DNA from 2 places in the Mesorhizobium sp. CAU 1741 genome. Region 2 is predicted to be linked to the other one. Evidence: riboswitches for the same ligand, from Rfam matches in the RefSeq annotation. Region 2 holds a riboswitch; the other holds the start of a gene.
The links. Region 2 has a riboswitch for cobalamin ahead of AAFN84_RS03190 (ribonucleoside-diphosphate reductase subunit alpha). Riboswitches for the same ligand answer to the same signal wherever they lie in the genome.
Positions count from the first base shown of each region.

Region 1: another riboswitch for cobalamin. It lies ahead of AAFN84_RS14180 (aromatic ring-hydroxylating dioxygenase subunit alpha); the one in region 2 lies ahead of AAFN84_RS03190 (ribonucleoside-diphosphate reductase subunit alpha).

Region 1 is NZ_JBDOQP010000003.1:104,971-108,138, reverse strand. Features, by position in the region: gene AAFN84_RS14190 (aldehyde dehydrogenase family protein) at 1-385, opposite strand, end outside; gene deoC (deoxyribose-phosphate aldolase) at 403-1,335, opposite strand; cobalamin riboswitch at 1,589-1,791, shown strand; gene AAFN84_RS14180 (aromatic ring-hydroxylating dioxygenase subunit alpha) at 1,917-3,164, shown strand.
Region 2 is NZ_JBDOQP010000001.1:650,096-653,263, reverse strand. Features, by position in the region: gene AAFN84_RS03190 (ribonucleoside-diphosphate reductase subunit alpha) at 1-1,816, opposite strand, end outside; cobalamin riboswitch at 1,926-2,136, opposite strand; gene AAFN84_RS03185 (D-alanine--D-alanine ligase family protein) at 2,306-3,168, shown strand, end outside.

The DNA of each region.
Region 1 (3,168 bases), on a different contig from region 2:
CGCGGCTCTCGCGGATCGGCTTGCCGTTGTCGATTGATTCCAGCACGGCGAACAGGCGCGCATGGCGCTGCATCGCCCGCCCGATGGCATAGAGCACGCGCGCGCGCTCGTATCCGGTCGCTGCCTGCCATTTCGGCAGCGCCTTGCAGGCCGCTGCCACCGCAGCGTCGATGTCCGCTTCGCCGGCATCCGAGACGCGTGCAAGGGTCTTGCCTGTCGAAGGCTCTGTCACGACGAAGGTCTTGCCGCCTGCCGCCTTCCTCCATTCGCCGCCGATATACAGCGACGCCGAGAAGTCGCGGGCCTTGAGCCACGCATCGGCTTCGCTGCGGGATTCGGGGGCGGGTCCGTATTCCATGGCGTGATAGCGGTCGATAATGTTCACGAGAGGCTCCCCGACATTCACGCCATTGCGTGGCGGTGGGCGGCCGAATAGCGGCCTGTGAGGTGATGCTCGAGCTGGCGCTCGATGTCGGTGAGCAGGCTCGACGCGCCGAAGCGGAAGAGGTCGGGCTCGAGCCATCGCCGGCCGAGTTCCTCTTTCATCATCACCAGCCAGTCGAGCGATGCCTTTGCGGCAGATATGCCTCCGGCGGGCTTGAAGCCGATCTTGAATCCCGTCCGCTCCTCGTAGGCACGGATGGCGCGCGTCATGACCAGCCCGACAGGCAGCGTCGCATTGACGCTTTCCTTGCCGGTCGAGGTCTTGATGAAGTCGGCACCCGCCATCATCGATACCATCGAGGCCAGCATGACATTGCGCAGCGTCGAAAGCTCGCCGGTGCCCAGAATGACCTTGAGATGCGCCTCGCCACATGCCTCGCGGAACTTCCGCACCTCGTCGTAGAGCTCGGCCCATCTTGCGCCAAGAACCAGTCCGCGCGGGATCACGACGTCGATCTCGTCAGCGCCGTCGCCGACGGATGCCTTGATTTCCGCGATGCGGGTTTCGAGTGGTGTCAGGCCATGCGGGAACGCTGTCGAGACGGCCGCAACGTGAATGCCGGTGCCGCTCAATGCCTTCACGGCGGTCGCCACGAAAGGGTGATAGACGCAGACGGCGGCCGGCCGGATGATGGTGTCGCCGAGACCCAGTCCATCGACTAGGTCGGAGCGCAGCGGATTGCGCGCCTTGGCGCAAAGCCGGCGTACACGCTCGTCGGTGTCGTTGCTGTTGAGCGTCGTCAGGTCCATCAGCGAGATGGAACGCAGCAGCCAAGCCGCCTGGTTGTCAGCCTTGATCGAGCGCCGCTTTGTCAGTGTCGTGGCTCGGCGCTCCAGCGCGCTGCGGTTGACGGCGCGCATCTCCTCCAGCCAGCCAAGGTCGAGCTTCATGCCCGGATTGCGTGGCAGATCGCCATGGACCGGCGCGATTGCCGTCGGCAGCGCATGGACGTTTGCCGCGGTGGCAGGCTGTCTCGTCTGGGTGCTCGTCATGGCACGCTTCTTTTGTCCCATTGGTCAAAGTTTGAGCACCTATCGCATGAATCCGGCCGAAACGGAACGGTGGAAGACGGCCGTGGGAGCCTTGTCGTCTTTGCGTCTGTGCAATGTCGCTTTCGCGTGTTTCCACGCGGCCGCTGCGTGGTTAGATGAGCCAGCCTGAGGTGCCGTTCTTTCAAGGAGCGGAGAATTGGGAAGCCGGTCTAAATCCGGCGCTGCCCCCGCAACGGTAGCGAAGCTGAAAGCCCGACGGGAGACCACTGGACGACAACGTCCGGGAAGGTGTCGGGACGGTCCCGCAAGGACGGCTTCGGAGCCCGGAAACCAGCCACAGGCCTGACAAAACCGACTGATCGCGGTGGGCGGTCAAGAGGCGGAAGCGCTCCGGAGGACCCTTGCGGGTTTGCTTGCCGGCGCCATTCCTCCCTCCATCACCACCAGTTCAGTCCTTGTGAACGGATGCGAGGACGGACATGGATGCGCGCAACGAGATGCTGAGGCTGATACGCAGCCGCAAGGAGGGCTATTCCCTCGAGCAGCCCTTTTACACCGATCCCGATTTCTTCAAGCTCGACATGGAGCTGATCTGGTATCGCGACTGGCTGTTCGTCGGCCATGACTGCGAACTGCCGAAGCCGGGCAGCTTCATGACGGTGCAGGTGGGCAGCTACCCGGTCGTGCTGGTGCGCGATCGCGTCGGAAACATCCGCGCCTTCCACAATTCCTGCCGGCATCGCGGCAGCCGCGTGTGCAACTCACACAAGGGCACCTCGGCGCGGCTCGTCTGCCCCTATCACCAGTGGACCTATGATCTCGACGGCAAGCTGCTCTTCGCACGCCAGATGGCAGACGACTTCGACCCGTCGCAGTTCTCGCTCAAGCCCGTCGCCTGCGAGAGCGTGGCGGGCTACGTCTTCATCTGCCTCGCCGACGAACCGATGGACTTCGCGCCGTTCCGGACGCTGATGGAGCCCTATTTCGCGCCGCACAGGCTGACCGAGGCGAAAGTGGCCTTCGAATCGACGATCATCGAGAAAGGCAACTGGAAGCTGGTCTGGGAAAACAACCGCGAGTGCTACCACTGCGCCGGCAATCATCCCGAGCTGTGCAAGACCTTTCCGGAGGCACCCAACGTCACCGGCGTCAATGGCGCCGAAAGCGACCCCGAAATGCTGGAGCACTGGGCGAAATGCGAGGCGGCGGGCCTGCCGTCCAGGTTCCGCATCGACGAGGGCGGCCAGTATCGTTCGACCCGCGCGCCGCTGCTGCGCGATGCCGTGAGCTACACCATGACGGGCAAGCGCGCGGTCAAGCGCGATCTCTCCGACACGGTTTCAACGGACCGGATCGGGGCGTTGCTGCTTTATCATTATCCCACCACCTGGAACCATGTGCTGGGCGACCATGCCGTCACCTTCCGGGTATTGCCGATCAGCGCGACGGAAACGGCGGTCACCACCAAGTGGTTGGTCCACAAGAATGCGGTCGGAGGTGTCGACTACGACCTTTCGGAACTCACCCATGTCTGGACCGAGACCAACGACCAGGACCGCAGAATTGTCGAGGAAAATGCCTTCGGCATCCAGTCGCCCGCCTACGAGCCGGGACCGTACTCCGAACTGCACGAAGGCGGCGTGATCCAGTTCGTCGAATGGTATGCCAATTTCATCGAGCCGCGTCTGGCGCAGGGCGAGCGCCCTTCGCTGCGCAGCGTCGCGTAAGAGG
Region 2 (3,168 bases):
TCACCGATCCGAGGTTGCAGACCGCTACCTCGTCCTTCGACGTGTTGAGCGTGATCTCGGTGCACAGATTGGACGAATGCACCACGCCGACATGACCTTGCGGGGAGCGAATGTTGCACGGGTCCTTGAACGTGATCCACGGATGGCCGGTCTCGAACAGCATCGTCAGCATCTTGCGCCACAGGTCGACGGCCCTGATCTTGCGGAACACCTTCACCTCGCCGGCCGCCGCCCGCGCCTCATGCGCCTCGTAGGCCTTGCGGAACGACTTGCCGTAAAGGTCGTGCAGATCCGGCGTCTCGTCGGGCGAGAACAGCGTCCACTCGCCGTTCGCCTCGACGCGCTCCATGAACAGGTCCGGCACCCAGTTCGCCGTGTTCATGTCATGCGTGCGGCGCCGGTCGTCGCCGGTATTCTTGCGCAGGTCGAGAAACTCCTCGATGTCGACGTGCCACGTCTCCAGGTAGGCGCAGACCGCGCCCTTGCGCTTGCCGCCCTGGTTGACGGCGATGGCGGTATCGTTGGCGACTTTCAGGAACGGCACCACGCCCTGGCTCTCGCCATTGGTGCCCTTGATGTGCGCGCCAAGCCCACGCACCGGCGTCCAGTCGTTGCCCAGCCCACCCGAATACTTCGCCAGAAGCGCGTTGTCCTTCACACCCTTGAAGATCGCGTCGAGGTCGTCGCCGATGGTCGTCAGGAAGCAGGATGAAAGCTGCGGTCGCGTCGTGCCCGCATTGAACAGCGTCGGTGTCGAGGCCATGAAGTCGAACGACGACAACAGGTCGTAGAACTCGATCGCCCTGCCCTCGCGGTCGATTTCGCGGATCGCCAGCCCCATCGCCACGCGCATGAAGAACGCCTGCGGCAGCTCGAACCGCTTGCCCTTCGTGTGCAGAAAATAGCGGTCGTAGAGGGTCTGCAGCCCCAGATATTGAAAGTCGAGGTCACGCTCCGGCTTGAGCGCGTCGCCCAGGCGCTTCAGATCGAACCGCGCCAGTTCGGGGTCGATCAGGTCGGCGTCGATGCCTGTCTGGATGTACTCCGGAAAATAGCTCGCATAACGCGTGGCGATTTCCGCCTGTGTCGCCTGCTCCGGTCTCCCGGCGACGAAAGTCAGCGCCTCGCGCCTTAGCCGGTCGAGCAGCAGGCGGGCCGAAACGAAGGCATAGTTCGGCTCCTGCTCGACCAGTGTGCGCGCGGCCAGGATCGGCGCCAGCGAAAGTTCGTCGAGCGTGATGCCGTCATAGAGATTGCGCCTGGCCTCGGCGATGATCGGCGCGGCCGACACCGCCTCCAGCCCGTCGCATGCTTCTTCCACCACCCGCGCCAGGCGTGCCTCGTCCAGCGGCAGCAGCGTGCCGTCCTCCGCCTTCACGTGCAGTGCCGGCGTGGCCGGCAGTTCGGCCACCAGCGTTCCTGCAGCCCGCTCGCGCGAGCGCTCTTCGCGGTAGAGCACATAGGCCCGCGCCACCTTGTGGTTCTCGCTGCGCATCAGCGCCAGTTCGACCTGGTCCTGCACGTCCTCGATGTGGAAGGTGCGCCCCTCGCCGGCGCGGCGCGTAAGCGCCGAAACCACCTGCTCCGTCAGGTCCTCGACGATGCCGTGCACCCGTCGTGACCCGGCCGCCGTCGATCCCTCGACCGCCAGGAAGGCTTTTGTCAGCGCCAGCATGATCTTGCTGGCGTCGAAGGGCGTGACCGCGCCGTTGCGGCGGATTACCCGGTAGCCGGGTTCGGCCGATTGTGTCGCTGCGGATTCTTGCAGGATCGGAGCTCTTGGCCCCGTTTCGTGATGGATGGTAGTTGCCGGCATCTTGTCCCCGTGGGCGTTGTGGACGGGGATTGCGTGGAACGCATGCAAGGACGCGCGGACTTCACCCACACGTAAGCATCGCGCACCGCCGGGACACCCCGCCCGTAGGTTCGTTCAAAATCGTCACGGCAGGTCTCCTGGCTCGCAGGTCGCCGCTCTCGTCTGCCTTCCCGATGCCGTTAGGCATCAGTGGCGTCACTCGACTCAAGCTCACTGCTTACAGTTGCGGGGGCAGCGCCGGCTTTCCCTGAAGGGGCACCGGCTTCCCTCTTAGCTTCCGAGCCGGACCGACTCGAAAGACCATGACGACTACATCTAGCGTCATGACGCCCATGCGTGTCAACCAGTTGTATGAGCTTTGCACGCGCATTCACGGATGCGCCCGCCCACCGCCCGAAAAGCGCCGCCTTCCGACATTCCCGGCAGACATTTGGCGGCGACTTGACTATCGGTGATCGACGTCGTCACGCTCACTGGAATGGAGAATCCATGGTTGGAACGGATGGTAGATTGCGCATCGCCGTGTTGTTCGGCGGGCGTTCCGCCGAGCACGAGGTCTCCGTCCTTTCGGCCACCAACGTCGTCGCCGCGCTCGACCCCGCGCGATATGACGTGGTCCCGGTCTACGTCACCAGCGACGGGCGCTGGCTGCCGAGCAGTTTCCAGGACGGCGAACTTGCTCGGCCCACGAGCGGCCCGGAACTGTGCCTGGTGCCCGGCGGGCTAGGCCGGATCATCGCCCTTGCAAAGCAAGACCAAGCGCACGAGCTGCCGAAGATCGACGCCCTGTTCCCGGTGCTGCATGGGCTCCACGGCGAGGACGGTTCGGTCCAGGGGCTGGCGCAGGTGGCGCGCGTCCCGCTCGTCGGCTGCGGCATCCTTGGTTCTGCGACAGCACTCGACAAATGTGTCGCAAAGCAGCTCTTCACGGCAGCGGGCCTTCCGACGGCCCGGTCCGTCACCATCATCCCCGGCGACGTGCCCTCCTTTGACGCGTTGCACGCCACGCTCGGCCTTCCGGTCTTCGTCAAGCCGGCGCGCCAAGGCTCGTCGGTCGGCGTCAGCAAGGTTGGCAGCCAAGCCGACTACGACACGGCGCTCGCCGAAGGTTTTGCCCATGACAGCAAGCTTCTGGCGGAAGAATTCATCGCCGCGCGCGAGATCGAATGCAGCGTGCTGGAAGATACCGACGGCGGCATTTTCGTGTCCCGGCCGGGCGAGATCGTCCCGGCCGAGAGTCACGGCTTCTACTCATACGAGGCCAAATATGTCGACGCCGACGGCGCGCTGCTGAAGGTGCCGGCAGACCTGCCACCGACGATCGAAAGCAGGATGCGTGAGATGGCCGAACG